DNA from 3 places in the Ensifer sp. VA4 genome. Region 1 is predicted to be linked to each of the others. Evidence: predicted binding sites of a transcription regulator. Region 1 holds the regulator's gene; each other region holds the start of a gene.

Region 1 (10,467 bases):
GAAAGAAATCTCATGGGCAGCGGACCGGCACGTCTCATGTGGCAGGGGGCGGCCCTTAGAACCGCTTGATGATTCATCGCGTACCAAGTTATCCGTCGCGATCGCAACTTGCCATAGCCTCTAGAAGTACGAGGCAACACAAAGATCAGCGAGAATTGGAGCGGGTGATCGGGATCGAACCGACGACATCAAGCTTGGGAAGCTGGCGTTCTACCACTGAACTACACCCGCGAGACTTGCGAAATTTCCCGAACCGGGACGATCTGTCAAGGACCCTTGCGCGGTATCGCACGAGGGTCCCGTGCAAAATCCCCTACTCGGCGCGGAAATGCTTCGAAAGCTTCAGGCCCTGCGCCTGGTAGTTGGAGCCGACACCGAGGCCGTAGAGGCCGTCAGGACGTTCCAGCATGTGTTCATAGATCAGCCGGCCGACGATCTGCCCATGCTCGAGAATGAACGGCACCTCGTGGCTGCGGACCTCCAGAACGGCGCGGCTGCCGCTGCCGCCGGCAGACGCATGGCCGAAGCCCGGATCGAAAAAGCCGGCGTAGTGCACGCGGAATTCGCCCACCAGCGGATCGAACGGCGTCATCTCGGCCGCATAAAGCGGCGGCACATGCACCGCTTCGCGCGAGACGAGGATGTAGAACTCGTCCGGATCGAGGATCAGCTCGTCGCGTCCGCGGCTGTAGAGCGGCTCCCAGAAGTCGAAGATCGCGTGCTGCGCCTTCTTGTCGACGTCGATGACCGCCGTGTGGTGCTTGCCGCGGTAGCCGATCAGGCCGTCCGGGCCGGTTCCCTTGAGGTCGATCGACAGTGCAATGCCGCCGCCGCTGACATTCGGACGCTCGCTCGCCACGAGAACGTCGCTCTCGTGCAACGCCAGCAACTCCTGCTCCGACAGCAGCGACTGGCCCATGCGGAAGCGGATCTGCGACAGGCGCGAACCGCGGCGCACGACGATCGGGAAGGTGCGCGGGCTGATTTCGAGATAGAGCGGACCGCTGTAGCCGGCCGGGATCTTGTCGAATTCCTGGGCGCGGTCGGTGATGACGCGGGTGAAGATGTCGAGGCGGCCGGTCGAGCTTTTCGGATTGGCCGAGGCCGACATGCCCGCAGGCAGCGCCAGACTCTCCATCAGCGGCACGATGTAGACGCAGCCGGTTTCCAGCACCGCGCCGTCGGTCAGATCGACCACGTGCAGCTTCAGCCGGTCAAGCTTGTCGGCGACGAGGTGGGACGGGCCGGGCATGAAGCTCGCGCGGACGCGAAAGGCCTTGGCGCCCAGGCGCAGGTCGAGGCTTGCCGGCTGGATCTGATCGGCATCCAGCGGCCTCTCGCTCTTCAGGCGTCCCGTTTCGAACAGCGCGGCGATCGCGCGGTCGGCCAAAATCCCAGTGTCGCGGCCCATTGCAGTCCTCTTTCCAGTTGCGAGACAAAACCAAACTCCGGGAATTGACGCAAGCGCACCCAAGCAGTATTGGAGCTTTATCCCGTGGTGATTTGGCCGGTCGGCTTGCAGCCACGTTAAACAAGTAGCTAAAAAGGCCGGGTGTCAAACCGGCCCTTCACGCGGCCGGTTTTTTTGTTTTTGAAAGTGATCGTCACATGAGCAAAAACTGGCGCCCGGCAACGCAACTGGTTCATGGCGGAACCACCCGCTCGCAGCACGGCGAAACCTCCGAAGCGATCTTCCTGACCCAGGGCTTCGTCTACGAAACGTCGGAAGCGGCCGAAGCCCGCTTCAAGGGCGAGACCGAGGGCTTCATCTATGCCCGCTACGGCAGCCCAACCAACGACATGTTCGAAAAGCGCATGTGCATGCTGGAAGGCGCCGAAGACGCGCGCGCCACGGCCTCGGGCATGGCTGCCGTTTCCGCGGCGATCCTCTGCCAGTTGAAGGCCGGCGATCATATCGTTGCCGCGCGCGCGCTCTTCGGCTCCTGCCGCTGGGTCGTCGAAACGCTCGCGCCGAAATACGGCATCGAATGCACGCTGGTCGACGGCCGCGATCTGGCGAACTGGGAAAAGGCGATCCAGAAGAACACCAAGGTCTTCTTCCTCGAAAGCCCGACCAACCCGACACTCGAAGTGATCGACATCGCCGGCGTCGCCAGGCTCGCCAACCAGATCGGCGCCAAGGTCGTCGTCGACAACGTATTCGCGACCCCGCTCTTCCAGAAACCGTTGGAACTCGGCGCGCATATCGTCGTCTACTCCGCAACGAAGCACATCGACGGCCAGGGCCGCTGCCTCGGCGGCGTCGTGCTTTCCGACAAGGAATGGATCGACGAGAACCTGCACGACTACTTCCGCCACACCGGCCCGGCCATGTCGCCGTTCAATGCCTGGACGCTGCTGAAGGGCATCGAGACCCTGCCGCTGCGCGTACGCCAGCAGACGGAAACCGCACGCCGCGTCGCCGACTTCCTGGCAGAGCAGCCGCAGGTGGCCAAGGTCATCTATCCCGGCCGCAAGGATCACCCGCAGGCGGACATCATTGCCAAGCAGATGACTGGCGGCTCCACCCTCGTCGCCTTTGAACTGAAGGGCGGCAAGGAGGCAGCCTTCGCGCTGCAGAATGCGCTCGAGATCGTTCGCATCTCCAACAACCTCGGCGATTCCAAGAGCCTGATCACCCATCCGGCAACGACGACGCACAAGAACCTCACCGACGAGGCCCGCGAAGAACTTGGCATTTCCGCCGGCACGGTGCGCTTCTCCGCCGGGATCGAAGACAGCGAGGACGTTGTCGAGGATTTCGCCCGCGCGCTGAAGGCCGTCAAGGCCTGAGACGCCCCACCGAAACCTACGGCCGTCGCAGCAGGCGGCGGCCGTCGATCCCTCGCGGCGCCCCCCCCCGCGTTACGCCGTGGCAGCGGGAACGAGAGGGCTCAAACACCCGATCATGATGCCGCAAGCCATTGCCCCAGAATGGCTATGCACAATCTTGCCGTTATTCTTGACGAAACCATCTTGCTGTAGAATACCCTGAAAGACCTGAAGCAAGGTGTTGCCCATGTATCGCGCTTTGACCCGCGACATAGAAGTTACGGTGGAGCCGTACTATCTCGAAGAGCAGTCGGATCCTGATGACGGCCGCTATGTCTGGGGCTATCGCATCGTCATTTCCAACCATTCCGACGCAGCCGTGCGGCTGATGACCCGCTACTGGCATATCACGGACGAGAACGGACAGGTCGATGAGGTCAGCGGTCCCGGCGTGATCGGCGAGCAGCCGCTGCTCAATCCCGGCGATACCTACGAATATTCGTCCGGCTGCCCGCTGGATACGCCATCGGGCGTGATGTTCGGCCACTACAGCATGGAATCAGAAGGCGGAGAGACCTTCAACGTGGCCATCCCCGCCTTCTCGCTCGATTCACCCGGGCTCGTGCGTACCCTGAACTAAAGCATGTCGCGCCAAAACGTGCAGCGATCCTGCGATAACGACATGCGAAATATCAAGGGCTTAAAGCGCAAGGGGCGATTCTGAAGGATCGCGACGCGCTTGTCCGGAGTCACGCCTGCTCCTGCGGCTGCACTTCGCTTGCTTCGAAACGGTAGGTCGTCGAGCAGAATTCGCAGGTGACCTTTACGACACCATCCTCGATGGTGCTTTCGAGATCATCCGCTTCCAGATTGGCGAGCACCGAACGGAGCTTCTCGCGCGAGCAACTGCAACGGTCATAAACCGCCTGCGGTTCATAGACGCGCACGCCGCGCTCGTGGAACAGCCGGTAGAGCAAGCGTTCGGTTCCGACCGTCGGGTCCGTCAGCTCGTCGGTGTCGATCGTCTCGACCATCACCTTGGCTTCCGCCCAGTGATCGTCGTCCTTGACGACGCTTTCGCCGTTATCGCCGTCGCCGCCGGAGAGATCAGGCTGGCGCATGCGCTCGGGCGCTTCCGGCAGGAACTGCGCGACCATGCCGCCGGCGCGCCAGCGATGGCGCGGCTTGCCGTTCTCATCGCGATCGAGCAGCTCGGCGACGCCGAGCCTGACCTTGGTCGGGATCTGCTCCGATTGGCGGAAGTAGACGCCGGCGATTTCTTCCAGCGTGGCACCGTCAAGTGCGACGATGCCCTGGTAGCGCTGGGTATGAGCGCCCTGATCGATGGTAAAGGCGAGCACGCCCTTGCCGAGCAATTCATGCGGAAGGGTGCGGCCATCCTTTTCGGCGGCGGCCAGCGCATCCGCATCGTAGCGGGCATAGGCGCGCACGCGGTCCGGCGTCGAGAAGTCGGCGACGACTAGATCGACCGGACCGTCCCCCTTCGTCTGGACGATCAGCTTGCCTTCGAACTTAAGCGAGGTGCCGAGAAGCACCGTCAACACAACGGTTTCGGCAACGAGCCGCGCGACCGGAAGCGGATAGTTGTGGCGCTCCAGAATTGCGTCCAGCATCGGGCCGAGCTGCACGGCGCGGCCGCGCACATCGAGACCTTCCACCTGGAAAGGCACGACGTGATCGTCACCGGCAAAGTCGAATTCACCAAGCCCTGGTGTCATGTCAGTCATGTCTTGCTCCTTGCATCAGCCAACTGCGTTACGCCCGGGACATTCCTATCCCCCCGGCGCAACGTGCCCGCTGTCTCAATTGATCCCGCGATGAACGGATTGTCCATCGGGGGTGTGCCGTTCGCCAACGCGCCGCGCACAACCCCGTTGCAGTCGGCGCTTCACTGCTGTCAGGAGCGCCCCACATGCCGCCTAGATCGTGTCGCACAGCGGCGATGTCAATAGCGCGCGCTCCCGCAGCAGCCACCGAAGCGCTGCGCCAGCGCGCACCTGCCGGCAAGGGGCTTAGACGAGCCCCATGCACCAGGCGATGATCGACTTCTGCGCATGCAGGCGGTTTTCGGCCTCATCGAAGACGACCGACTGCGGGCCGTCGATCACCTCGTCGGTCACCTCCTCGCCGCGATGGGCCGGCAGGCAATGCATGAACAGCGCATCGGAGGCCGCGTGCTTCATCAGCGCTTCATTGACCTGAAAAGGCTGGAAGACGTTGTGGCCGCGGGCACGATGCTCCTGGTTCATCGACACCCAGGTGTCGGTGACGACGCAATTGGCGTTGGCGACCGCCTGCTCGGCATCGTGACACAGCAGGACCTCGCCGCCGTTGTTGCGGGCCCAGTTCAGGATCTTGTCCTGCGGCTCGGAGCCCAGCGGCACAGCCATGTTCATGCGATAGCCGAAACGGGCGGAGCCTTCGATCAGCGAATGCAGGACGTTGTTGCCGTCGCCGGTCCAGGCGATCGTCTTGCCCTTCACCGGTCCGCGGTGCTCTTCAAAGGTCATGATGTCGGCCATGATCTGGCAGGGATGGGTATCGTCGGTCAGGCCGTTGATGACGGGCACCGTCGCATGCTCCGCCAATTCCAGCAGCCGCCGGTGGTCAGTGGTGCGGATCATGATCGCGTCGACATAGCGCGACAGGACCTTGGCCGTATCGCCGATGGTTTCGGCGCGGCCGAGCTGCATCTCCGTGCCCGACAGGAACAGAGTTTCGCCGCCGAGCTGACGCATGCCGACATCGAAGGACACGCGTGTGCGGGTGGACGGCTTTTCGAAGATCATCGCCAGCATCTTGCCGGCGAGCGGCTTCTCCGCGGTTCCGGCCTTGGTCGCCGCCTTTCGGACGCGGGCGTCGTCAATGATCGTCCGGAGATCGGCGGCCGTCACGGCCGAAAGATCGAGAAAATGTCTGGTGCCTGGCATCGTACTCGGTTCCTGTCTGAAAAATCGATCCCTGGTGCGCCACGCATTCCGCGTGAACGCACGAAGATCATTCTAACACCCTGTGTCGGCGTCGGTCCTATCCGTCAAGCAGCGGCGTTGCCGCCGGCCTTCCGCACTGCTTCGGCAGCGCGCTCGATGCGTGCGAGGCCTTCGCGTGCTTCCTCCGCCGTCACCGTCAGCGGCGGCAGCAGACGCAGCACATTGTCGCCGGCCGGCACGGCCAGGAGCTTCTCGGCGCGGATTTCCTTCAAGAGATCGGCTGAAGGACCCTTCACCTTGATGCCCAGCATCAGGCCGTCGCCGCGGATGTCCTCGATGACGTCCGGGTAGCGGTCTTTCAGCGAGGCAAGTCCCTGGCGGAAGACGAGCGCGACATCGCGCACATGGGTGAGGAAGCCGTCAGCGAGGATGACGTCGAGCACGGCATTGCCGACGGCCATCGCCAGCGGGTTGCCGCCATAGGTGGAGCCATGCGTGCCCGCCACCATGCCGGCGGCCGCCTCTTCCGTCGCCAGGCAGGCGCCGAGCGGGAAGCCGCCGCCGATGCCCTTGGCAACGGCCATGATATCCGGGCGGATACCCGCCCATTCATGGGCAAAGAGCTTGCCGGTGCGGCCGACGCCGGTCTGCACCTCATCGAGGATCAGGAGCAGGCCGAACTCGTCGCAGAGCGCGCGCAGTTCCTGCAGGAATTCCTTCGTCGCCGGACGAATGCCGCCCTCGCCCTGGATCGGCTCGATCAGGATCGCGGCGGTCTCTTCTGTGATCGCATTCTTGACGGCCGCGATGTCGCCGAACGGAACCTGGTAGAAGCCAGGGGCCTTTGGTCCGAAGCCTTCAATGTACTTCTGCTGGCCACCGGCGGCGATCGTCGCGATCGTGCGGCCGTGGAAGGCACCCTCGAAGGTGATGATGTGAAACTTCTCCGGCTGGCCGTTGGCGAAGTGGTAGCGCCGCGCCGTCTTGATCGCGCATTCCAGCGCTTCCGCACCGGAATTGGTGAAGAAAACCCGATCGGCGAAAGTGACGGCGGCCAGGCGGCGCCCAAGGCTTTCCTGCCCCGGAACCTCGTAAAGGTTGGAAAGGTGCCAGACCTTCTCGGCCTGCGCCTTCAGCGCCTCGACGAGATGCGGATGCGCGTGGCCGAGCGAGTTCACGGCAACGCCGGCGGCGAAATCGAGGTAGCGCGAGCCGTCTTCGGCGATCAACCAGACGCCCTCTCCTCGCTCGAAACGCAACGGCGCGCGCATGTAGGTATCGTAAAGCGGCGTGGTTGCAGTCATGCGAGGCTCTCCTTCACTCCAATCGGCATCGATCCCGCAGCTTCATGCGGCCCGATAAAAATCAAAAATGCCGCCTTTCGGCGGCGCAGGCACTATTCCCATTTCGCACCGCAATGTCAACAAAACCAAGCCTTGCAGCGCGATGGCGAGACCCGTTTCCCTGCGACGAAAAAATCGTCCGGAAGGGCTTGCAAAAATGCAACGCTGATCGAGCAAGTTGGGGAAAACTACGAATTCGATTCGGCGCGATTCCCCGGACTCTTGCCACGGAGTCCGGCGGTCAGTACGTTAACATTCAATTACTAGACGCATGCGGCGGACCTAGTCACCAAAAGAGTTATCGCGTTTGCAACCTCGGGGTTCAGCCGGGGTGCGGTGAGGGATTCTGCCATCCCCAACGCTGAGAACGGAGAGTGCAGAGATGAACTGGACTGACGAGCGGGTGGAGAAACTGAAGAAGCTTTGGTCCGAGGGCCTGAGCGCAAGCCAGATCGCGGCGCAGCTCGGCGGCGTCAGCCGTAACGCCGTCATCGGCAAGGTTCATCGCCTGAGCCTTCCCGGACGCGCCAAGGCTGGCGGCAGCACCACTGCGGCGGCCCGCCCGAAGCGGCCGACCTCGGCCCCGCGCGCCCCGAACTACGCCTCGCGTGTTTCGACCCGCACCGTTGCCCGTCCGTCCGGCGCCACCGTCCTCAAGGAAGAGATCGAGGTGGATCTCGTGGCCGAGCAGGACTTCAGCATCAGCACCGATGTGGTCGTGCCGATGTCGCGCCGCCTCGAGCTGACCCAGCTCACCGAACGCACCTGCAAGTGGCCGATCGGCGATCCGCTGAAGGAAGAATTCCACTTCTGCGGCAATGACTCGCCGGAGTCCTCGCCCTATTGCAACTTCCATGCACGGCTTGCCTACCAGCCGTCGGCCGAGCGTCGGCGGATGCGCTGAGGCTGCGCACAGGAACAAAAAAGGGGCTGAGCGGCCCCTTTTTTATTGCCTGTTGTTCGCCCCGCTCAGCTTTCGAGCGAGTAGCCGGCGCCGCGGACCGTGCGGATGACGTCCGGCATGGTCGAGAAATTCAACGCCTTGCGCAGGCGGCCGACATGCACGTCGACGGTCCGCTCGTCGACGTAGATGTCATGGCCCCAGACGCCGTCCAGCAATTGCGAGCGTGAGAAGACCCGGCCCGGAGAGGACATCAGGAACTCGAGCAGGCGGAACTCCGTCGGCCCCAGGCGAACTTCGCGGCTGCGGCGATGGACGCGATGGGTTTCCCGGTCGAGCTCGATGTCGCCGCAGCGCAGCAGCGTCGAGAGCACTTCGGGTTTCGCCCGGCGAAGCATCGCCTTGACGCGAGCCATCAGCTCCGGCGTCGAGAAGGGCTTGACCACATAGTCGTCGGCACCGGTCGCGAGACCACGGACGCGCTCGCTTTCCTCGCCCCGCGCCGTCAGCATGATGATCGGCAGCCGCTCCGTCTCCGGCCGCTGGCGCAGCCGACGGCAAAGCTCGATGCCGGAGACGCCGGGCAGCATCCAGTCGAGGATCAGAAGGTCGGGCAGGCGTTCCTGGAGCCGGATCTCCGCCTCGTCCCCCCTGAGGATCGTATCGACGTCGAAGCCTTCCGCTTCCAGATTGTAACGCAACAGGACGCTCAGCGCCTCTTCGTCTTCGACCACGGCGATTTTTGGCAACATCAGGTAACGTCTCCTTACCGCGAGCGCCGTGCGGCTCAATGGCCGGACCGGTGCTCAGACACTCTAAACTGGAGCAGTTCCGCCATTTTCAAAGGCGGTGCGAAAGCCGCATGCTTCAGATACAGGCATTCGGGGCCGCGACCGGAGCCGCGACCAGATGATATTCACGGGGCATGCATTGCGAACGGCGCGTCTAACGCTCAGTCGTTGACCGAGCCCAACGTCGACGTATTGTCATCCTTCGGGCGCTCGCCTTCCGGCTGGGCACCCGTCGCCATGTAATAGATCGTCTCGGCGATGTTGGTCGCGTGGTCGCCGATGCGCTCGATGTTCTTGGCGCAGAACAGAAGATGCGTGCAGGGCGTGATGTTGCGCGGATCTTCCATCATGTAGGTCAGCAGCTCGCGGAACAGCGAGGTATAGATCGCATCGATCTCCTCGTCCCGCTCGCGAATGCTGTTGGCCTTTTCCGGCGAACGCGAGGCATAAACGTCGAGCACTTCCTTGAGCTGCACCAGGGCGAGCTCGGCGAGGTGCTCGAGACCGCGGGCGAGCTTGCGCGGAATGCCGGAACCGGCGACCGCGATCACGCGCTTGGCGGTATTCTTGCCGAGATCGCCGACACGCTCGAGGTCGGCGGCGATGCGGATCGAGCCCATGATCTCGCGAAGGTCGGCGGCGACCGGCTGGCGCTTGGCGATCGTGACGATCGCCTTTTCGCCGATCTGGCGCTCGGCATCGTCGAGAATGGTGTCGTCCGAGATCACCTTCTGCGCCAGAGCCAGGTCGGAATTGACCAGGGCGCGAACGGATTCAGCGACCATCTGCTCGGCGAGACCGCCCATTTCCGAGATGCGGCGCGTCAGGTATTTCAGTTCTTCGTCATAGGCGGACATGATATGCATGGACATGATCGTCGATCCTTGCGGGCGCTTTCCAGTTACTGTTGCAGCCGTCATTGGCCTCAGCCGAAGCGGCCCATGATGTAATCCTGGGTGCGCTGGTCATCCGGGTTGGTGAACATCTTGTCGGTGTCGTTCTCCTCGACGAGATTGCCGAGGTGGAACATGGCGGTGCGCTGCGAAACGCGGGCGGCCTGCTGCATCGAGTGGGTCACGATGACGATCGTGAAGTTCGTGCGCAGTTCGTGGATGAGCTCCTCGACCTTGGCCGTCGCGATCGGATCAAGTGCCGAACAGGGCTCGTCCATCAGGATGACTTCCGGGCTGACGGCAACGGCGCGTGCGATGCAAAGCCGCTGCTGCTGGCCACCGGAAAGACCGGTGCCCGGTTCGTGCAGGCGATCCTTCACTTCGTTGAATAGGCCGGCCTTCTGCAGGCTGGTTTCGACGATCTCGTCGAAATCCGCCTTGGTGCGGGCAAGCCCATGGATGCGCGGACCGTAGGCGACGTTGTCGTAGATCGACTTCGGGAACGGGTTCGGCTTCTGGAAGACCATGCCGACGCGGGCGCGCAGCTCGACCACATCGATGGTCGGATCGTAGATGTCGTCCTCATCGAGGGTGATCTTGCCGGTGACGCGGCAGTTCTCGATGGTGTCGTTCATGCGGTTCAGCGTGCGCAGGAAGGTCGACTTGCCGCAACCGGACGGGCCGATCAGAGCCGTTACCGTGTTCTCGCGGATGTTGAGGTTGACGTCGAAAAGCGCCCGCTTCTCGCCGTAGTAGACCGACACATCCTTACCGATCATCTTGTAGGGCACAGTGTTCATTTTCTGATCCAAGGCC
Region 2 (10,467 bases), on a different contig from region 1:
TCGATCGCGGCGATGGCACCGGCCTGTGCCGGGCGGCCGAGCGGATAGGAGTTGAAGCTGTCCTTCACCCTTTCCAGCGCCTCGATCAGCGGCCGCTGGCCGATGGCGAAGCCGACGCGCAGGCCCGCAAGCGCGCGCGACTTGGAAAAGGTCTGGACGACCAGCAGGTTCTCGTATTTCGAAACCAGCTCCGCTGCCGACTGGCCGCCGAAGTCGACATAGGCCTCGTCGATGACGACGGGCTGATCCGGGTGGCTCGCGACGAGCCGCTCTATATCCGAGAGCGGGAGTGCGATGCCGGTCGGCGCGTTCGGGTTCGGCAGGATAATCGCGCCACAGGGGCGATCATAATCGGCGAGATCGATCTCGAAGCGGTCGTTCAGCGGAACCTCGACCGCGTCGATCTCGAAGAGCCGCGCATAGGTCGAATAGAAGCTATAGGAGATGTCCGGATAAAGCAGCGGTGCGTCGTGCTTGAGCAGGCCGGCGAAGATATGTGCCAGCACCTCGTCCGAGCCGTTGCCGACGAAAACTTCCTCGGCCGAAACGCCGAAGCGCGCGGCGATCGCCACTCGGAGCTTCCGCGCCAGCGGATCCGGATAGAGCCGGAGGTCGGCGCTTGCTGCCGCCGCGACCGCGTCGAGCACCTTCTCCGACGGCCCGTAGGGGCATTCATTGGTGTTGAGCTTCACCAGATTGGCGACGCGCGGCTGCTCGCCCGGAATATAGGGTTTCAGCTTGGAGACGATCGGCGACCAGTACTTGCTCATGTCTCTAGTTCCTGCGGTTGGCGACGAAGCGGGCAGTTTCGACGAGAATGGTGGAGCGCTCGCCATAGGGCGTAAGCAGAGCTTCCGCTTCTGCGACCAGTTGCTCCAGCCGCTCTTCTGCCCAGGCCTGGCCGTGCAGCGCGACGAGCGTGCCCTTGCCGCGGGCGGCGTCCTTGCCGGTTGCCTTGCCCATGGTCGCCGCATCGGCGGTGAGATCGAGCAGGTCGTCGGCAAGCTGGAAGGCAAGGCCGATCTTTTCGCCGAAGCTGCGAAGCCGCGCCCGGTCGTCCTTCGACGCGCCGGCGACAATCGCACCGGCCTCGCAGCCGAAGCGGATGAGGGCGCCCGTCTTCATCGCCTGTAGCGTGACAATGCCGGCCTCGTCGGGTGGCGACTTTTCCGCGGCAAGATCGAGCGCCTGACCGCCAGCCATGCCGCCGTGGCCCGCGGCCCGTCCGAGCGCCAGGATCAGTTCCACCTTCTGGGCATCCGTCAGTGGTGTTTCCGGCGCCGCGATGATGTCGAAGGCGAAGGTCAGCAGACTGTCGCCGGCGAGGATCGCCGTTGCCTCGTCGAAGGCCTTGTGCACCGTCGGCTGACCACGCCTGACATCGTCGTCGTCCATCGCCGGCAGGTCGTCGTGGACGAGGGAATAGCAATGCACGCATTCGAGCGCCGCGCCGACGCGCAAGGATGCATCGATGCCGCCGCCGAGAAGATCGGCGCATTCGATCACCAGGAAGGGGCGCAGCCGCTTGCCGCCGTTCAGCACCCCGTGGCGCATGGCGGCGAGCAGGTTTGCCGGCCGGGCGATCTCGTCGACCTCCGTCGTCGTGCCGAGCAGGCGCTCGAGCAAAGCTTCGACGGCGCGGGCATTGCTGGCGAGGCGGCGGGTGAAAGGCGATGTGTCCTGGCTCATGCGCGCTCTTTGGCATGGGCGAAGAGGGCTTTCAACGGGGATTCGTGTCGCAGCGGCGCGCTTTCCCTGGGACAGCCGCGTGCGCACCTTGCCTTTTGCCTGAAAGCCCGTTCAACTTTGCCGGCCCATGCACTAAGAGAAGCGGATGGACAGCGAGGTGAACAGTCAGGCCGTGAACATGGTTCCGGAAGCGCGCGAGGACGGCGAAGTGCCTTCCAGTCGCTGGTCTTCGCTTCGCCGGTCGCTGCGTACGAGGCGCCGCCAGATCGCTTTCGCCGTCGTTGGTTTTGTCGCACTGCCCTATGCGCTGATCGTTCTCTACCTGATCGAGTTCATACATCCGGTCTCGACGCTGATGCTGCGCGACCTCGTCCTGCTTCGCGGCTACGACCGTCAATGGGTCGAATTCGACAATATCGCGCCGGTGCTGGTGCAATCGGTGATGATGTCGGAGGACGGCCAGTTCTGTGTCCATGACGGTGTCGACTGGGGGCAGATGCGCGGCGTGGTGGAGGATGCCCTGGATGGGGAATCGACCCGCGGGGCCAGCACCATTCCGATGCAGACGGTCAAGAACCTCTACCTTTGGAACGGCCGCTCCTTCCTGCGCAAGGGCATGGAACTGCCGTTGGCGATCGCCGCCGATTTCGTCTGGAGCAAGCGGCGGATGATGGAGATCTATCTGAACGTCGCCGAATGGGGCGACGGAATCTACGGTATCGAAGCGGCCGCCCGCCACCACTTCGGGGTTTCTGCGGCCAAGCTGTCGCGGCGGCAGGCCGCGCTGCTCGCGGTATCGCTGCCCAATCCGAAGGAGCGCAATGCCGGCAAGCCCGGTCGCGGGCTCAAGCGCCTGGCAAATTTGATCGAGCGTCGCGCCAGCCGCTCCGGTGGCTACATCACCTGCCTTTATGATTAGGATCAGACCTTTTCATTGGAAGCCGTCGTCGGGCGATGTCATGTTCGCGTAGTAGAGTTCTGCCATCTGGACCTCTCTCCATTTGAAAGGCCCGATCGCCCCCATGACCTCGATTTCCCCCTCGCTTCTCACCTTTGGCCGCAACGCAAACAATGCACCGCCGAAGCATCTCGGAACCCGCTACGCAACGGATGGCCGTTTCCTGCGTGAACCGGGCAACACGGTCGTTTCCCACGTCACCGCCGGTTCGCCGTCCGAGGCCGCCGTGCTTGCGGTGCGCGATCGACTGATGGCGATGCCCGAGGCGGGCCAGTTCGCCTTCACCCATCCGTCCAGCCTGCATATGACGATCTTTCAGGGTATCATCGAATACCGCCGCAGGCTGCCCTTCTGGCCGACAGACATAGCGCTCGATACGCCGATCGACGTGATGACCGAGCACTATTGCGGGCGGCTCAAGCACTTCGTTCCGCTGGAGCCGTTCCGGGCCCGCGTGACGGACGTCACGCCGACCGGACTCGCGCTCGAAGGCGACAGCGCAGCCGATCGCGCATGCCTCAAGGCCTGGCGCGATGCTTTCGCCGAAGCCTTCGGCTACCGCCATCCGGACCATGACGACTACGCGTTCCACATCACCTACGCCTATGTCATCGACTGGCTCGATGACGCGGCACTGCCGCGCTGGCAGGCAATGTTGGGCGAACAACTCGCCTACCTCAGGGAATGGGCGCCGGTGATCGAGCTCGATCCCCCGGCCTTCTGCTCCTTCGAGGATATGAACCATTTCGAGGAGCTGATCGTTTTCTCGGACAGACCCGCAATCAAGGCCAGCAATCAAGGATCCTAAATGACCGGACTTACGCTTTACGTCGGCAACAAGAACTATTCATCCTGGTCGATGCGGCCCTGGATGGCGATGACCGCCGCGGGCATCGATTTCGAGGAGGTGGTCATTCCCTTCGATTTTGCGGCCGGCAATCCTGATATCCGCGCCGTCTCGCCGACGGGACGCGTGCCGCTGTTGCGGCATGGCGACCTGCTCGTCTGGGAGTCGCTGGCGATCATCGAATATGTCGCCGAGCTCTTTCCCGATGCCGGGCTCTGGCCGGCCGATCGCCAGGCCCGCGCCCGGGCGCGCAGCTATTGCATGGAAATGCTCTCCGGCTTCCGGGCGCTGCGCGGCGCCTGCCCGATGAACATCCGCCGGGGAAAGCGGGCCCTCGAGGTGGATGCAGACGTTCGCGCCGACGTCGCCCGCATCGAGCGGATCTGGAAAGAGGCGCTCGCCCAATCCGGCGGTCCGTTCCTCTTCGGTGCCTTCGGTGCGGCGGATGCGATGTACGCTCCTGTGGTCAACCGCTTCGACGTCTACGATCTCGTTGCGGATCCGGAAATGCTCGGCTACATGCAACGCGTGAAGGCGCATCCCGCCTACCGGAAGTGGGAAGAGGCCGCCCGCGCTGAGCCGTGGGTCGTTCCCGAAGACGAGGTCTGACTCGGTCGAGTCGAAAAATTGCGGCTGGGGACTGGTCAAACGGGAGTTGGCCATGTATAAGCGCGCCAAATTTCCGTGATTGACATCTGTTTGACACGGCCATTTCGGCTGCTGAACAGTGTTTGCCCGATAAGTGGAGAATGAAATGGCTGTACCGAAAAGAAAAACGAGCCCGTCCAAGCGTGGCATGCGCCGTTCCGCTGACGCCCTCAAGGCTCCGACCTACGTCGAAGACAAGAACTCGGGCGAACTGCGCCGTCCGCACCACATCGACCTGAAGACCGGCATGTACCGTGGCCGTCAGGTTCTGACCCCGAAGGAAAACGCATAAGCGTTTCCGTTCGCGGATTAGGTTCAAAGGGCTGGCTCTGCCGGCCCTTTTGTTTTGCGTCTGACATTTTCTCGCTTGGACCCTGTGCTATCAGCAGGAGCCTGACCTGAAGACGCCGCAAGACGCGGCAAAGGAGTTCGTGCCTGATGCTCGCTGCCGTTCCGCTGCTGATCCTGCCTTTCGCCATCTACAATCTCGCGATGATCGGAATGTTTGGCGGTATGGCCGGGCTCAATGCCGAGATGCTGTCGCTATCCATGCTGTCGGGCGCGACCTGGACGATGCGCTTCGGCGACCTTCTGATCGTCGTCGCGCTGTTGCTGCTGTTCGTCGAATTGCTGAAGGCGACCCGCACGAGCACGCGGGCGCTGATGGATCACCTGCTGTCGATGATCCTGTTCATCGCCTTCCTGATCGAATTCCTGCTACTGGCGCCGGCGGCGACCCAGCTCTTCTTCATCCTGATGACGATCAGTTTCATCGATGTCATCGCCGGTTTTGCCGTCTCGATGCGTTCGGCTGGCAGGGACGTGTCGATCGGCCTTTGAAGCGCGTCACGATCCGGGGCGCGGGCTCAATTCAAAAGCATTTTTTGCTGGACGGGAAACGAGGCGGGATCGAACTCACCCGCCTTCACGAGGAAAGCGCGCTCAGCCGAGATTGTCGAGCTTGGTCTGGAGCGCGCGAAGCTGCTCCTTGAGCTCGTCGATATCCTTGGCTTCGGCCTTCTTGCTTTCCTTCACCGGCGGGGCGGTGATGAAGGGCGAGAACATCTGCATCGCCTGATGGAACATCTCGGTGTTGCGACGGACCTGCTCTTCGACAAGTTGCAGCGGCACCTGCAGGTTCTTGCCAAGCGGCGTGTCGCCGAAGGCCTTGTTGATCTGCTCACGCATCTGCGACTGCTGCTCGGTGAAAGCCTGCATCGAGTGCTCGAGATAGCTCGGCACCACCATCTGCATCTGGTCGCCATAGAACGAAATCAGCTGGCGCAGGAAGGAGATCGGCAGAAGCGTGTTGCCGGTCTTGGACTCCTGCTCGAAGATGATCTGCGTCAGCACGGAATGGGTGATGTCCTCTCCGGACTTTGCGTCCTGGACGACGAAATCCTCGCCCTTCTTCACCATCACAGCCAAGTCGTCGAGCGTGACATAGGTGCTGGTCCCGGTGTTGTAGAGCCGCCGGTTCGCATATTTTTTTATAACGATCTGGCCTTCGTGCTTCGCCATCAGGGTCTCCTCTCACCCATCGTCCCGTCTTTATTGCGTTTTTCAGAGTATCCGCAAAAGAGCGCCGCTGACAATGTCTTTGTGCGTTGCGGCGACGCAAGTGCGAAATCTTGCGGTTGCGTCTTACGTGATGGTTTTGTGGCACCGCATCAAGCCGTTTGACTTGCGTCGCGCGCTTTGCCAGTCTGCTTTCATTAGGCAAGAAAGATCTGAGGAAACGTCCTATGAGCAATCCCTCCATCGTGATCGCCAGCGCCGCCCGAACTGCGGTCGGATCCTTCAACGGTGCATTCGGCAATACGCCGGCGCACGAGCTCGGCGCCGCCGTCATCAAGGGCGTACTCGAGCGCGCAGGCGTCGAGGCAGGCGAGGTCGACGAGGTGATCCTCGGCCAGGTGCTGCAGGCCGGCGAGGGCCAGAACCCGGCGCGTCAGGCGGCGATGAAGGCGGGGATCCCTCAGGAAAAGACCGCCTGGGGCATGAACCAGCTCTGCGGTTCGGGCCTTCGCGCCGTGGCGCTCGGCATGCAGCAGATTGCAACCGGTGATGCGGATATCATCGTCGCCGGCGGCATGGAGTCCATGTCGATGGCGCCGCACTGCTCGCATCTGCGCGGCGGCGTGAAGATGGGCGACTTCAAGATGATCGACACGATGATCAAGGACGGCCTAACCGACGCCTTCTACGGCTATCACATGGGCATCACCGCCGAAAACGTCGCCCGCCAGTGGCAGCTCAGCCGCGAGGAGCAGGATGCGTTCGCACTCGCCTCGCAGAACAAGGCCGAAGCGGCACAGAAGGCCGGACGTTTCGCCGACGAGATCATTCCCTTCATCGTCAAGGGCCGCAAGGGCGACGTCACCGTCGACCAGGACGAATATATCCGCCATGGCGCAACGCTCGACCAGATGACGAAGCTGCGTCCGGCCTTCGACAAGGAAGGCACGGTCACCGCCGGTAACGCCTCCGGCCTCAATGACGGCGCCGCCGCCACCCTGCTGATGACCGAAGCGCAGGCTTCCAAGCGCGGCATCCAGCCGCTCGCCCGTATCGTTTCCTGGGCAACGGCCGGCGTCGATCCGCAGGTCATGGGCACCGGCCCGATCCCGGCTTCACGCAAGGCGCTGGCGAAAGCCGGCTGGGCGATCGGCGACGTCGACCTGGTCGAGGCCAACGAGGCTTTCGCCGCTCAGGCCTGCGCGGTCAACAAGGACCTCGGCTGGGATCCGTCGATCGTCAACGTCAATGGCGGCGCGATCGCCATCGGCCATCCGATCGGCGCTTCCGGCGCGCGCGTGCTCAACACCCTGCTCTTCGAAATGAAGCGCCGCAGCGTTTCCAAGGGGCTTGCAACGCTCTGCATCGGCGGCGGCATGGGCGTCGCCATGTGCGTCGAACGGCTCTAGTCGGCTTGGCGGCATGAACAGCGCCAGGCGGGTTCCATTTTCCCTCTTGCTGGCCGGTTCGCCGATCGTTTCCGCACATGCCAGTCCCGGGCCTCTCGACGGGGCGCGGCTGGTTCAGTGCGTGCTGGAACATGCGACCTCGGACGACGAGGCCGTTTTCAAGGACATGATGGTTGCGGCCCGGAACGAAGGCGATGGCGCTTTGAAAGCGTCGCCCGTTCAGCGCAGCAAGCTGATGATGAACCTCGCGCTCACCAGGTGCGAGGCAGGGATGTCTATGCCCGCGACGCCTCAATTCCAGGCTGCCGCCGGGCTCTACGGACGACAGATCGGCGCAAAGCTGATGAACAGGGCCTTTGAGAAACTGAACTGATCAAGTGGGAGGCGTGCATGAGCAGGGTAGCATTGGTCACGGGTGGGTCGCGCGGCATCGGCGCGGCAATTTCCATCGCACTCAAGAATGCCGGCTACAAGGTGGCTGCCAACTATGCCGGCAATGACGAGAAGGCTGGGGCCTTCAAGCAGGAAACCGGTATCCCGGTCTACAAGTGGGACGTTTCCAGCTATCAGGCCTGCGCCGAAGGCATCGCCAAGGTCGAGGCCGATCTTGGCCCCATCGACGTGCTCGTCAACAATGCGGGTATCACCCGCGATGCGATGTTCCACAAGATGACGCCCGAGCAATGGGGCGAGGTGATCGGCACCAACCTTACCGGTCTCTTCAACATGACGCATCCGCTGTGGTCCGCCATGCGCGACCGCGGCTTCGGCCGCGTCATCAACATCTCGTCGATCAACGGCCAGAAGGGCCAGATGGGGCAGGCCAACTATTCGGCCGCCAAGGCCGGCGATCTCGGCTTCACCAAGGCTCTCGCCCAGGAAGGGGCCGCCAAGGGGATCACCGTCAACGCCATCTGCCCGGGCTACATCGGCACGGAAATGGTGCGGGCGGTGCCGGAGAAGGTCCTCAACGAGCGGATCATTCCGCAGATCCCGGTCGGCCGCCTCGGCGAGCCGGAGGAAATCGCCCGCTGCGTCGTGTTCCTGGCTTCCGACGATGCCGGCTTCATCACCGGCTCGACGATTTCGGCGAATGGCGGACAGTTTTTCGTCTGAGCTTGTGATCTCATCAGCGCTTTCGAGCGGCGCCCTTCGGGGCGCCGTTTTCATGTGAGGCTGGGGCAGGGGTGCCTGTTCCTGCCCGCGATCCTGTTGGCGGGGGGCGGCGCAGATACTATATCTTGTGGAGAACAAAAGCGGAATGATGCGCGAGGCACGAGTCGCCATCGGAGGCTCGCGTGTTGGTCGAGGGTGCGCGGTGCGATTCTCATTCTCTCCGTTCGGCGAATCTTCGACGAATTTCGTGAAAAATTTTCCAGGCTTTCCAGAGTCTTGGATTCGGAATCCTTTGATCTGTCTGGCAATGGGACAGCCAGGCGCGCGGCGAGTTGGCGGCTCTAATGCGCGGAATCCGTGCCAGATTCAGCATGTGGTGCAACGTTCGGTGTTGAAATCTATATGTAGTCGTGAACATACAGTGAATCGCAATGAGTCTTCGATTCGTCGCCGATTCGTTCCGTGGCTGTTCCTGTCCTCGATGCCGCCGACCACAACAGGTGGTGCAAAGGGCTGGGAGACGCCGGACGATGGTTTTAGTTGTCGGCGCCCCTTGCGTTTGGCTCGGCGCGTGGGCATGTGTTTGCCGCCAGCGTGAAAAGACGCTGCCGTAATTTTGAGAATGCCCGGGATCGATGACGTGTCCGTTCACCCCATGATCCTGAGCGGCCGCGGCGTAACCGCGGTGCTCGGGCCAACCAATACCGGCAAGACGCACTACGCGATCGAACGCATGATCGCGCATGACAGCGGCGTCATCGGCCTGCCGCTGCGCCTCCTGGCGCGCGAAGTCTATACGCGTCTGGTCGAGAGGGTCGGCCATCACAATGTCGCGCTGATCACCGGCGAAGAGAAGATCACGCCGCATCGCGCCCGCTATTCGGTCTGCACCGTCGAAGCGATGCCGCGCGAGACGACCGCGTCCTTCGTCGCGATCGACGAGGTGCAGCTCGCCGGCGACCTCGAGCGCGGGCACATCTTTACCGACAGGATCCTGCATCTTAGGGGCCGCGGCGAGACGCTGCTGCTCGGCGCGGGAACGATGCGGCCGATCCTCGAACAGCTTCTGCCCGGCATCACCGTCGTCGAGCGGCCGCGCATGTCGCAGCTTCTCTATGCCGGCTCGAAGAAGATCACGCGCCTGCCGCACCGCTCGGCGATCGTCGCCTTCTCGGCCGACGAGGTCTATGCGATCGCAGAGCTGATCCGCCGCCAGCGCGGCGGCGCCGCCGTCGTTCTCGGCGCGCTTTCGCCGCGCACGCGCAATGCCCAGGTGGCGCTCTATCAAGAAGGCGACGTCGAGTATCTGGTCGCGACCGACGCAATCGGCATGGGTCTCAACCTCGACGTCGACCATGTCGCCTTCGCACAGGACCGCAAGTTCGACGGCTACCAGTTCCGCAACTTGAACCCGGCCGAACTCGCGCAGATCGCCGGGCGTGCCGGCCGTCACCTGCGCGACGGCACGTTCGGGGTGACGGGCCGCGTCGATCCTTTCGACAACGAGCTCGTTCACCGCATCGAGTCGCATGAGTTCGATCCGGTGAAGGTGCTGCAGTGGCGCTCGAAGGCATTCGACTACTCCTCGCTCACCGCCTTGAAGAAGAGTCTCGACGCCGCGCCGACGGTTCCCGGACTGACCCGGGCGCTACCTGCGGTAGATCAGCAGGCGTTCGAGCATTTGGCCCGCTACCCGGAGGTCGTCGACATCACGACCAATGCCGAGCGTGTGGAAAAACTATGGGAAGCCTGCGCGCTGCCGGACTATCGGCGCATCACGCCCGTCCAGCACGCCGATCTGATCTCGACGATCTACGCGGATCTCGTTCGCCGCGGCACGGTGAACGAGGATTTCATGGCCGAACAGGTCCGGCGTGCCGATCACACGGATGGTGAGATCGACACACTTTCGGCGCGAATCGCGCAGATCAGGACCTGGACCTATGTGTCGAACCGGCCGGGATGGCTGGCCGATCCGACACACTGGCAAGAAAAGACGCGGGAAATTGAAGATCGATTATCCGACGCACTACATGAACGGTTGACGAAACGCTTTGTTGATCGCAGGACATCTGTGCTCATGAAGCGCCTGAGAGAGAATGCTATGCTGGAAGCTGAAATCAGTGTGAATGGTGATGTCTTCGTCGAAGGACACCACGTAGGACAACTAACCGGTTTCCGGTTCGCGCTGGCGACCGGCGGCGACGGCCAGGATGCCAAGGCCGTGCAGGGCGCTGCCCAGAAAGCGCTGGCGCTGGAGTTCGAGGCGCGGGCCGCACGTC
Region 3 (10,467 bases), on a different contig from region 1:
AAGCGTCCGCTGTCTCCAGCCTTTCAAAACTGAATAGCATGAAACCGGTCAGAGTTCTTTTCGTTTGTCTCGGCAATATCTGCCGGTCGCCGCTGGCCGAGGGCGTGCTGTGTGCGTTGGCGGAGCAAAAGGGATTGGCATCGGCGCTGCAGGTGGATTCGGCCGGAACCGGTGCCTGGCACATCGGCGAACCGCCCGACGGCCGCTCGATCCAGGCGGCGCGTCGGCATGGGATCGATATCTCGGCCCAGCGCGGGCGCCAGCTCCGGGCCGAGGATTTCCGGGATTTCGACCTGATCCTCGGCATGGACGAGAACAATGTCCGCACGCTGAAACGGCTGGCGCCTGAAGGCGCGGCAGGGAAAGTGCATCTTTTCCTGAACTATGCCTCAGGCCGCAGCGAAGACGTGCCGGACCCCTATTGCGAAGGCGCGGACGCCTTCGAGGCGCTCTACCAGATGCTGGAGGCCGGATGCTCGTCGTTGCTCGTAAGGCTCGGCGAGCGCACTTCGTGAAGCGGGAAGACCTCCTCCGTGAGGTAAGGCCCGCCACCGACCGAATCGCGCGATGACAGAAGCACGAAGCGCGAGACGGTGAAGAGCGAGGTCATGAAGTTGCCGCGCCCGGAGAGGTATTCGACGACATCCTCGACGCGGCTGGAGCGCAGCCGGGCGAGCGTCACATGCGGTGTGAACTTGCGCGGATCCGGCTGCAGACCGAGCCGCTGGCAGATGCGCTCGATTTCGGCCTGCAGCGCATACATTTCCGGCTGGTTAGTGACCCCGGCCCAGACCGAATGCGGTTTCTTGGAGCCGAAGGCGCCGGTGCCGGTCAATTGAAGCTGGAATTCCGGTCTTTCGATCCGATCGAGCTTGTCGATGATCTCGTCGGCGGTGCGCCAGTCGACGTCACCAATGAAGCGCAAGGTGATGTGGTAGTTCTCCACATCTATCCAGCGAGCTCCGGGAAGTCCTCCGCGCAGCAACGAAAGACTCATTGCTGCATTGCGCGGAATTTCGAGGGCGGTGAATAGTCTCGGCATGGCGAGCTCCCCGAATCTCTTGCAGATGTCTCAGCGAATCACGCATCGAGTCTGCACGCAACTAGTATTTGACACTTACGAATATTAACGTTCTCTTAACTGTGGACGATGTCATCACTCCGTCTTATTCAATGTTGCCAGAAAGCGTTCGACCACGGGCAATGCCTTCTCGACCATCACGCCGACGCCGTCGCCATTGGGATGAATGCCGTCTTCCAGCTTGAGCTTCGCCTCGGTCACCACGCCGTCGAGGAAGAACGGGTAGAGTTCCAGCCCATATTTTTCGGCGAGCTCCGGAAAGATCGGGTTGAAGCGGGCGGCGTAGTCCGCGCCCATGTTCGGCGGCGCCATCATGCCGGCGAGTAGCACCGCTATGCCTCGGTCCTTGAGCCGGGTGATCATCGCCTCGATGTTCTTGCGGGTGGCTTCCGGCGGGATGCCGCGCAGCGCGTCGTTGGCGCCGAGCTCGAGGATCACGCCCTTCGTGCCATCAGGCACAGACCAGTCGATGCGGGCAAGACCGCCGGATGAGGTGTCGCCGGAAACGCCGGCGTTCGCGATCGTCACGTCGAGGCCCTTTTCCTTCAGCGCCTTTTCGAGCCGAGCGGGGAAGGCGTCCTGCGGCGGGAGCTGATAGCCGGCCATCAGGCTGTCGCCGAACCCCACAAGGCTGATCGTCTCGGCACGCGCTGTCGATGATAACGCAATTGTCATCATCAGTGCCAAGAAAACCCGTTGAAATCCTTTTAATGCCATGGGCCTGTTCCTAAATCCCGAATGCCGTTTCTGTTCCCCATTTCGTTCATATAGGGTTGTTTCCCTTGGCCAGCACCATCATCGAACTCAAAAACGCGGATCTGACCCTCGGGGAGGCGGCAGCCTCGGTGCACGTGCTGAAGGGCATGAACCTCACGATCAACGCCGGCCAGTCCGTCGGCATCGTCGGTCCGTCGGGTTCGGGAAAGTCGACCCTGTTGATGGTGCTTGCCGGGCTCGAACGGCTGGATAGCGGCGAAATCGTCATCGACGGCACGCCGTTGCACCGGCTCGACGAGGACCGGGTGGCGGACTTCCGCGGGCGCAACATCGGCATCGTCTTCCAGTCCTTCCACCTCATCCCCAACATGACCGCGCTCGAAAACGTCGCGGTGCCGCTCGAACTCGCCAATGTCGCGGGCGCCTTCGAGATCGCGCGCAAGGAACTCGTCGCCGTCGGCCTCGGCGAGCGGCTCAGCCACTATCCCGGCCAGCTCTCCGGCGGCGAGCAGCAGCGCGTGGCGATCGCTCGCGCCTTGGCGCCTTCGCCGAAACTGCTGATCGCCGACGAGCCGACCGGTAACCTCGACGCCGAGACCGGACGCCAGATCGCCGATCTGCTTTTCGCCGAACAGCGTGACCGCGGCATGACACTCGTTCTCGTGACGCATGATGCGGCTCTTGCCGCACGCTGTGTGCGGCAGGTCCGCGTCCGCTCCGGCGAAATCGTCGCCGGCGGCGAGGCGGAGCCGCTTGTGGTGACGCCGCGCCAGGAGGCGGCTTCGGCATGAACGGCGTGTCACCGGTTCGGCTGCGGCCGCTGCTTGCCCTTCGCCTGGCGCTGCGCGAAATGCGCGGCGGGCTTCGAGGTTTCTACATATTCCTCGCCTGCATCGCGCTCGGCACCGCGGCCATTGCCGGCGTCAATTCGCTGTCGCAATCGATCACCGCGACGATCGCTACGCAGGGGCAGGAACTGCTCGCCGGCGACATCCGCTTCGAGCTCAACAACCGCGTGGCGACGACCGGCGAGCGGGCCTATCTCGACACGCTCGGCACCGTTGCGGTTTCCGCCGGCTTGCGCTCGATGGCGCGGTTGCCCGACGGTTCCAACCAGGCGCTGGTCGAAGTGAAGGCGGTCGATGCCGCCTATCCGCTCTACGGCGCACTGGAAAGCGAGCCGAACCGTCCGCTGCGTGAACTGCTGGCGCGCGATGGCGAGACCTTTGGCGCCATCGTGGCACCGCTGCTGCTCGACCGCCTGGGCGTACAGATGGGTGACGAGATCCTTCTCGGCAACGCCAAAATCCGAATCACCGGCACGATCCTGCGCGAGCCGGACGCCTTGTCCGACGGCTTCGGCTTTGCGCCGCGCCTGATGATCTCGGCCGAAGCGCTTGCGGCCAGTGGCCTGGTGCAGACGGGAAGTCTGGTCGAGCACAGCTACAAGGTGAAGGTCGCCGATCCGGCACAGCTTCCGGCCATTCGTGCCGATGCCGAGAAGCGCTTTCCGGCAGCCGGCTGGTCGATCCGCACCAGCGCCAACGCCGCGCCGTCACTGACGGCGAACATCACCCGCTTCTCGCAGTTCCTGACCCTCGTCGGGCTGACGGCGCTGATCGTCGGCGGCGTCGGCGTTGCCAACGCGGTGCGCGCCTATCTCGATCAGAAGCGCAGCGTCATTGCGACCTTCAAGTGCCTGGGTGCTCCTGCCTCGCTGGTGGCGATGATCTATCTGGCGCAGATCCTGATGATCGCCCTGATCGGCATCGAGATCGGCCTGATCCTCGGCATGCTGATCCCCTTTGTCGCAGCGCAGTTCCTCGCCGACCTGCTGCCGATCTCGACCGAGTTTCATCTCTATCCGGGCGCTCTCGGTCTTGCCGCGCTCTTCGGCGTGCTGACGGCGTTGACCTTCGCCATCCTGCCGCTCGGGCGGGCGCGGGCCATTCCGGCCACCGCGCTCTTCCGCCAGCAGGGTTTCGACCCCTCGGGCTTTCCGGCATGGCCCTATTTGCTGGGCGCCGTCGCCTGTCTTGCCGCGCTGGCGGGGCTCGCGATCTGGACGGCCTACGACCGCTATATTTCTCTGGTGTTCCTCGGCGCGATCGCCTTCGCCTTCATTGTCCTGCGCGTCGTCGCGCTGCTGATCGCCTGGCTTGCGCGCCGCAGCCCGCGGGTCAATTCGCCGGCCCTGCGGCTGGCTATCGGCAACATTCACCGCCCTGGTGCGCTCACGCCTTCCGTCGTGTTGTCGCTCGGTCTCGGGCTGGCGCTGCTCGTGACGCTGGCGCTGATCGACGGCAATCTGCGCCGCGAACTCACCGGCAACATGGCGGAGCGGGCGCCGAACTTCTTCTTCGTCGATATCCAGGGCAGCGAGATCGACGGTTTCCGCTCGGTGCTGAAGCGGACGATCCCGAAGGGCAAGGTCATCGAGGTGCCGATGCTGCGCGGCCGCATCATCGCCTTCAACGGCGAGCACGTGAACAGCCGCAACGTTCCGCCCGGCGGCCAATGGGTACTGCGCGGCGACCGCGGCATCACCTATGCCAAGAACAAGCCCGAGAACTCGACACTGTCCGAGGGCACATGGTGGCCGGCCGACTATAGCGGCGAGCCCCTGGTCTCCTTCTCGGCGGAAGAGGCCGGCGAACTCGGCCTGAAGATCGGCGACACCGTCACCGTCAACGTGCTCGGCCGCAACATCACCGCCAGGATCGCCAATTTCCGCAATGTCGAGTGGGAATCGCTTTCGATCAACTTCGTCATGGTGTTTTCGCCGAATACCTTTGCCGGTGCGCCGCATGCGTGGCTGGCAACGGTCATCGATCCGGAAGCGACGCCGGAAGAAGAGGCTGCGGTGCTGAAAGCCGTCACCAACGCCTATCCGACGATCACCAGCGTGCGTGTGAAGGATGCTCTCGACATCGTGAACGGGCTGCTCGGACAGTTGGCAACGGCGATCCGGGCCGCGGCCGCGGTGGCGCTCGTGGCGTCCGTCCTGGTGCTTGCCGGGGCGCTTGCCGCCGGCAACCGGGCGCGTGTCCATGATGCGGTCGTCCTGAAAACGCTGGGCGCGACGCGCGCGACCCTCATCCGGGCCTTCAGCTACGAATATGCCATTCTCGGCCTTGCAACCGCGGTTTTCGCCCTGTTTGCCGGCGGTGTTGCCGCCTGGTTCGTCGTCAGCCGCATCATGACGCTGCCGTCAAGCTTCCTGCCGGATGTCGCCATCCTGACCGTCGCCGGGGCCCTGGTGATGACCGTTGGCATCGGTCTTGCCGGTACGTGGCGCATTCTCGGGCAGAAGGCGGCGCCGGTTCTGCGCGAGCTCTGAGTGGGTGCAGTTAACCGTAAATCCCCGTCGCGCTTGCCGGAAACGGTCGGATGCGTTCGAATCCAGGGGCTTCGGGTCTTGTACGCAACGGGTTTCGGCATCATATTTATGCGCAGGCATGCTGGAGCTCCGCAGCGGCGCCTGGGCGTGGAAGCCGGCCTTCCTGAGCGAGACCGTTCGCCGCCCGACACCGTAACTTCCACCGGAGCTTAAATGAGGAAACAATGGCTGATCTGAGAAACTACCAAACCCGAATGTCGCCCGCCGGCGCTCAGGCGGGTGCCGTGATCGATGAAGGCCTTCGTGCTTACATGCTGAAGGTCTACAACCTGATGGCGCTGGGGCTGGCGATCACCGGCGTGGCAGCTTACGGAACCTATGCGCTTGCCGTCTCCAATCCGGCATTCGCCCAACTTATCTACGGTTCGCCTCTGCGGTGGGTCGTGATGCTGGCGCCGCTGGCGATGGTCTTCTTCATGAGCTTCCGCATCAATTCGATGAGCGTCTCCGCAGCGCAGACGGCGTTCTGGATCTACGCTGCCCTGATGGGCCTGTCGCTGTCGTCGATCTTCCTGGTCTTTACCGGCCAGAGCATCGTGCAGACGTTCTTCGTCACGGCCGCGTCGTTCGGCGCCCTGTCGCTTTACGGCTACACGACCAAGAAGGACCTGTCGGGCTTCGGCACGTTTCTGATCATGGGCCTTTTCGGCCTGATCATCGCGTCGATCGTCAACATCTTCCTTGCTTCGTCGGCCCTCGGCTTCGCGATCTCCGTAATCGGTGTGCTGATCTTCGCTGGCCTTACCGCCTATGACACGCAGAAGATCAAGGAAATGTACTATGAAGCCGATGACAGCACCGTTGCTGGCCGCAAGGCGATCATGGGCGCGCTGACGCTCTACCTCGACTTCATCAACCTGTTCATGTTCCTGCTGCAGTTCCTGGGCAACCGGAACAACTGAGCACGAAACGAATGACGGAAAAGGCGGCTTCGGCCGCCTTTTTTGTTGCCCACTTATGTTGATCGCGTCCCGGCTCCGTGGGAGTGAAGGACGATGAAACCTCGAGATGCAGTCTATCGCCATGTCCCTGAGTTTGCGTGACGCCACCTTGGCCGACCTTCCCGTCATCACCGGAATCTACCGCGAATCCGTCCTGAACGGTGTCGCCACCTATGAGATCGTGCCCCCTTCGGAGGCGGAGATGCGAAGCCGCTTCGAGACGATTGTCGGCAACGGTTACCCCTATATGGTCGCATGTAACGCCAGCGGATCGATCATCGGCTATGCCTATGCGTCCGCCTTCCGGACGCGCACGGCCTATCGCTTCCTGGTCGAGGATTCGATCTATCTGGCGCCGGAAGCGCGCGGCAAGGGCGCCGGCAGGGCGTTGCTCGCCGAACTGATCCGTCGCTGCACGGAACTCGGCTTTCGGCAGATGGTCGCGGTGATCGGCGGCGCCCATCCGGCCTCGATCGCGGTGCACCGCTCCCTCGGCTTCGAACTCCAGGGTACGATGAAGGCGACCGGCTTCAAGCATGGCCGCTGGCTCGATACGGCGATCATGCAGCTCGCGCTCGGCGAGGGGCAGGCGAGCGATCCACCGGAAGACGTCTATCCGGACACGCTCTATCAGAGCTGATTGCCGACAGGTCGGACGGCAGGCTCGGCGTGCGCTGCTTGCAGTCAGCCTTGCGTTCGGGCCAAAGCCATTCGCCGGCAGAAACCGCTGCGCATCGCACCGGGCTGCTGATGCAGATCGGGCCTTGAAGCGTATCGCGATCTTTCGGATCGCTTTTTGCGTTTTAAGACCTTGATATTTCGCATGTCGCGCAAAGCCGCTGCGCACATTTGCGCGGCATGCCTCAGGTTTCCACCAGCTTCAGGACCTTGTCGAACACCTTGAGCACTTGGGCGAGCTCGTGGCCGCGTTTCAGGATCGTGCCGTGAATGTTCAGCACGCTATAGGCGCCCTGCTTCGTCGACAGCTTCGGGTTCTTCTCGATCCGGTAGAGCGGCATCTCCCCCGATCGCTTGAACACCGAGAAGACCGCTCGGTCCTTCAGGTGGTCGATGGCGTAGTCCCGCCACTCGCCCTCGCCGACCATGCGACCGTAGACCCAGAGGATTTGGTCCAGCTCGCGGCGATGGAAAGTGATGGGGGGAGGGTTCTTGGCGTTCTTGTATTCGTGAAGATCGACAACCACTTCGGAAGTGGTCGCGCGCTGATGGCGCGCCTCGCCTTGCGGCAAATCCGGCTCATCGGTCATCGGCAATCCGGCCTTCTGTTGTGACAGAACGATAACAGTGTGCCTGACGTGAGCCGAAAAGCAAGCCGGAAGCCGTTGGACGATGAGGGCATTTCTTGCCTCTGCCCCATTTCAGTCAAATCGCCGCCCCAATTCACCGCAAAACTCGCGGGCGCTGACGGACAGAGTCGTTGCCACCGTATGTCCGGTCAGGTCGTCATGCTGCGGGAGTTCACCGAACGCAGCCATGGCCGGTTCGGTCCGGTAACTTCGAACCCTCAGCCCCAGCCCCTCGATGCTGCCGGGCCGAACCACCCCCTCGCGCTTCGCGCTAGAGTTTGCCCTGGGGACCGGCGAGCACGGCGGTTGCGCCGACGATCGCGCCCGGCGTCTCCTTGTCCTTCATCGACTGCAAGAGAACGGCACAGCCACTGTTGCCGGGGCGTTCGGTCAGGACCGTTGCAGGAAGGGTGAAGCTTGCCGGTTTTCCATCCCACATGCCGATGGTCTGAATGTCGCGCACGGCATGCCAGTAGGGGATTTCCTTGCCGCTGTTCTCCCCCCTCTCCATCTTCACGACCTTCGCACGGTCGAAATAGACGACGACGACGTTCGCCTTGCCGATGCCGCCGCCGATGTTGATCTGGATCTCTTCGTCCTGGATCTTCGCATCGACGGGTACGGCAAGCCCCTTGCCTTCGGCCTTCATCGTTTCCAGCCGCGTCTTGATCGCCTGAAGGTTGCCACCGTTGAGATGGTCGCGGCCATTCAGAATGGCCTGGGGCGTATAGACGCCGTTGCGACCGAGCATGCGGGCATAGGCATATTGCCGCTCGGTATTTTCCTTGGAGGCGAGCGTGTCGGCCCAGCCGAGATAGTTCCAGTAGTCGACGTGATAGGCGAGCGCCACGACGTCACCGTCATCGACCAGGGTCTTCAGCGCTGCGTCCGCCGGCGGGCAAGAAGAACAGCCCTGGCTGGTGAACAGTTCAACGACGCCTTTGATCACCTGTCCGTCCTGTGCTCCGGCCGGTGCACCAGCGGCTGTGAACAGCCCGAAAGCCAGTGCAAAAGGGCGAATGAAAGAACGGTCTGCGGATGTCATGGCGTCACTTCGTTGGGGCCGTCGGCCTACTCCTTGTGGGGGAGTTAATTACATACGCCGGCCAGGCATCAACGGAAAGTCACGTTGGAGTGAGGTCGCGGGTGGGTGCGGCCTTGTTGCGGGCGTCCGGCATTTGGCGGCCAGAGAAGAAAGAGCCGGGGCGCCTTTCGGCGTCCCGGCTCCAATGTTTTACGGCCTGTCGACCGCGGCCGATCAGGCGGCCAGGTCGCGCAGAACGGTCTGCAGGATGCCGCCATTGTTGACGTAGGTCACTTCGTCCAGCGTATCGATGCGGCAGATCAGCGGAACTTCCTTCACGCTGCCGTCGCCATAGGTGATCTTGGCAACGCGCTTCTCGCGCGGCTGGACATTGGCGAGGTTGTCGATGGTGACGACTTCATCACCCTTGAGGCCCAGCGATTCCCAGGTCGTGCCCTCTTCGAAGACGAAGGGGATGACGCCCATGCCGACGAGGTTCGAGCGGTGGATACGCTCGAAGGACTGCGCGATGACGGCCTTGACGCCCAGCAGGTTGGTGCCCTTCGCGGCCCAGTCACGCGACGAGCCGTTGCCGTATTCGACGCCGGCGAAGATGACGAGCGGAACGCCCTCTTCCTTGTACTGCATGGCCGCGTCGTAGATCGACATCTCTTCCTTCGACGGATAGTGGATTGTGTAGCCACCTTCCTTGCCATTCGGGCCGAGCATGTGGTTGCGGATGCGGATGTTGGCAAACGTGCCGCGCATCATCACCTCATGGTTGCCGCGGCGCGTACCGTACTGGTTGAAGTCGGCAACGCCGACGCCATGACCGATGAGGTAGGAGCCAGCCGGCGAAGCGGCCTTGATCGAACCGGCCGGGGAGATGTGGTCGGTGGTGATCTTGTCGCCGAAGAGACCGAGAACGCGAGCGCCCTTGATGTCGGAGATGCCGGAGCCGGCCTTGCCCATGCCGACGAAGTACGGCGGGTTCTGCACATAGGTCGAACCCTCGTCCCATGCGTAGGTCTGCCCGGCCGGAACCTGAACGGCCTGCCAGTTTTCGTCGCCCTTGAAGACGTCCGCGTACTTCGTCGCGTAGAGCTCGCGGGTGACGTACTTGAAGATGAACTCCTGGATTTCCTTCGAGGTCGGCCAGATGTCCTTGAGGAAGACCGGCGTGCCGTCCTTATCCTCGCCGATCGGCTCCTTGGTCAGGTCCTTCTGCACGGAGCCCGCGAGCGCGTAGGCGACGACGAGCGGCGGCGAAGCGAGGTAGTTCGCCTGAACGTCAGGAGAGATGCGGCCTTCGAAGTTGCGGTTGCCCGAGAGAACGCCGGCGGCGATCAGGCCCTTGTCGTTGATCGTCTTCGAGATCGGACCCGGCAGCGGTCCGGAGTTGCCGATGCAGGTCGTGCAGCCGAAGCCGACGAGGTTGAAGCCGAGCGCATCGAGGTCCTTCTGCAGGCCGGACTTGGCGAGGTATTCGCCGACGACCTGCGATCCCGGTGCCAGCGAGGTCTTGACCCAGGGCTTGGACTTCAGGCCCTTGGCAACCGCGTTGCGGGCGAGCAGGCCAGCTGCGATCAGCACCGACGGGTTGGAGGTGTTGGTGCATGAGGTGATCGCGGCGATCGCGACATCGCCATGGCCGAGGTCGTAATCCGTGCCTTCGACGGCATAACGGTTCGAAAGCTGGCCGGGCTTCTTGTAGTCGTTTTCGAGCGCGGTGGCGAAACCGGAGGCGATGCTTTCGAGCGCGATGCGGCCTTCCGGACGCTTCGGGCCGGCCATCGACGGAACGACGTCGCCGAGGTCGAGTTCGAGCGTGTCGGTGAAGACGAGATCGGCGCCGTCGCCTTCGCGCCACATGCCTTGCGCCTTGGAGTAGGCTTCGACCAGCGCGATGCGCTGTTCTTCACGGCCGGACATGGTGAGGTAGTTGATGGTTTCGCTGTCGACCGGGAAGAAGCCGCAGGTCGCGCCGTATTCCGGAC

The links. Region 1 encodes PhoB, which activates phosphate uptake and scavenging genes when phosphate is short. Its sites were predicted from a motif close to TGTCATNNANCTGTCAT; they were not measured.
Region 2: the regulator PhoB is predicted to act here: its motif matches at 2,645-2,661, upstream of AC0C6X_RS07990 (DUF1868 domain-containing protein).
Region 3: the regulator PhoB is predicted to act here: its motif matches at 7,428-7,444, upstream of AC0C6X_RS08185 (DUF2794 domain-containing protein).

Annotation. Positions count from the first base shown of each region.
Region 1 covers NZ_JBVQPO010000001.1:621,333-631,799, forward strand. The annotation lists gene AC0C6X_RS02900 (transporter substrate-binding domain-containing protein) at 1-14, opposite strand, end outside; tRNA gene AC0C6X_RS02905 (tRNA-Gly) at 157-231, opposite strand; gene AC0C6X_RS02910 (2'-deoxycytidine 5'-triphosphate deaminase) at 314-1,411, opposite strand; SAM riboswitch at 1,486-1,564, shown strand; gene AC0C6X_RS02915 (O-succinylhomoserine sulfhydrylase) at 1,609-2,793, shown strand; gene apaG (Co2+/Mg2+ efflux protein ApaG) at 3,020-3,412, shown strand; gene AC0C6X_RS02925 (Hsp33 family molecular chaperone) at 3,522-4,520, opposite strand; gene argF (ornithine carbamoyltransferase) at 4,806-5,723, opposite strand; gene AC0C6X_RS02935 (aspartate aminotransferase family protein) at 5,828-7,027, opposite strand; gene AC0C6X_RS02940 (GcrA family cell cycle regulator) at 7,449-7,970, shown strand; gene phoB (phosphate regulon transcriptional regulator PhoB) at 8,036-8,719, opposite strand; gene phoU (phosphate signaling complex protein PhoU) at 8,920-9,633, opposite strand; gene pstB (phosphate ABC transporter ATP-binding protein PstB) at 9,684-10,467, opposite strand, start outside.
Region 2 covers NZ_JBVQPO010000004.1:178,798-189,264, forward strand. The annotation lists gene hisC (histidinol-phosphate transaminase) at 1-770, opposite strand, end outside; gene AC0C6X_RS07980 (polyprenyl synthetase family protein) at 775-1,689, opposite strand; gene mtgA (monofunctional biosynthetic peptidoglycan transglycosylase) at 1,868-2,608, shown strand; gene AC0C6X_RS07990 (DUF1868 domain-containing protein) at 2,712-3,455, shown strand; gene AC0C6X_RS07995 (glutathione S-transferase family protein) at 3,456-4,103, shown strand; gene rpmF (50S ribosomal protein L32) at 4,249-4,434, shown strand; gene AC0C6X_RS08005 (hypothetical protein) at 4,581-4,982, shown strand; gene phaR (polyhydroxyalkanoate synthesis repressor PhaR) at 5,085-5,663, opposite strand; gene AC0C6X_RS08015 (acetyl-CoA C-acetyltransferase) at 5,888-7,069, shown strand; gene AC0C6X_RS08020 (hypothetical protein) at 7,083-7,442, shown strand; gene phbB (beta-ketoacyl-ACP reductase) at 7,460-8,185, shown strand; gene AC0C6X_RS08030 (helicase-related protein) at 8,826-10,467, shown strand, end outside.
Region 3 covers NZ_JBVQPO010000004.1:213,378-223,844, forward strand. The annotation lists gene AC0C6X_RS08150 (low molecular weight protein-tyrosine-phosphatase) at 39-515, shown strand; gene thpR (RNA 2',3'-cyclic phosphodiesterase) at 452-1,042, opposite strand; gene AC0C6X_RS08160 (arylesterase) at 1,157-1,798, opposite strand; gene AC0C6X_RS08165 (ABC transporter ATP-binding protein) at 1,864-2,589, shown strand; gene AC0C6X_RS08170 (ABC transporter permease) at 2,586-5,138, shown strand; gene AC0C6X_RS08175 (Bax inhibitor-1/YccA family protein) at 5,363-6,100, shown strand; gene AC0C6X_RS08180 (GNAT family N-acetyltransferase) at 6,222-6,779, shown strand; gene AC0C6X_RS08185 (DUF2794 domain-containing protein) at 7,003-7,407, opposite strand; gene AC0C6X_RS08190 (DUF1223 domain-containing protein) at 7,718-8,491, opposite strand; gene acnA (aconitate hydratase AcnA) at 8,705-10,467, opposite strand, start outside.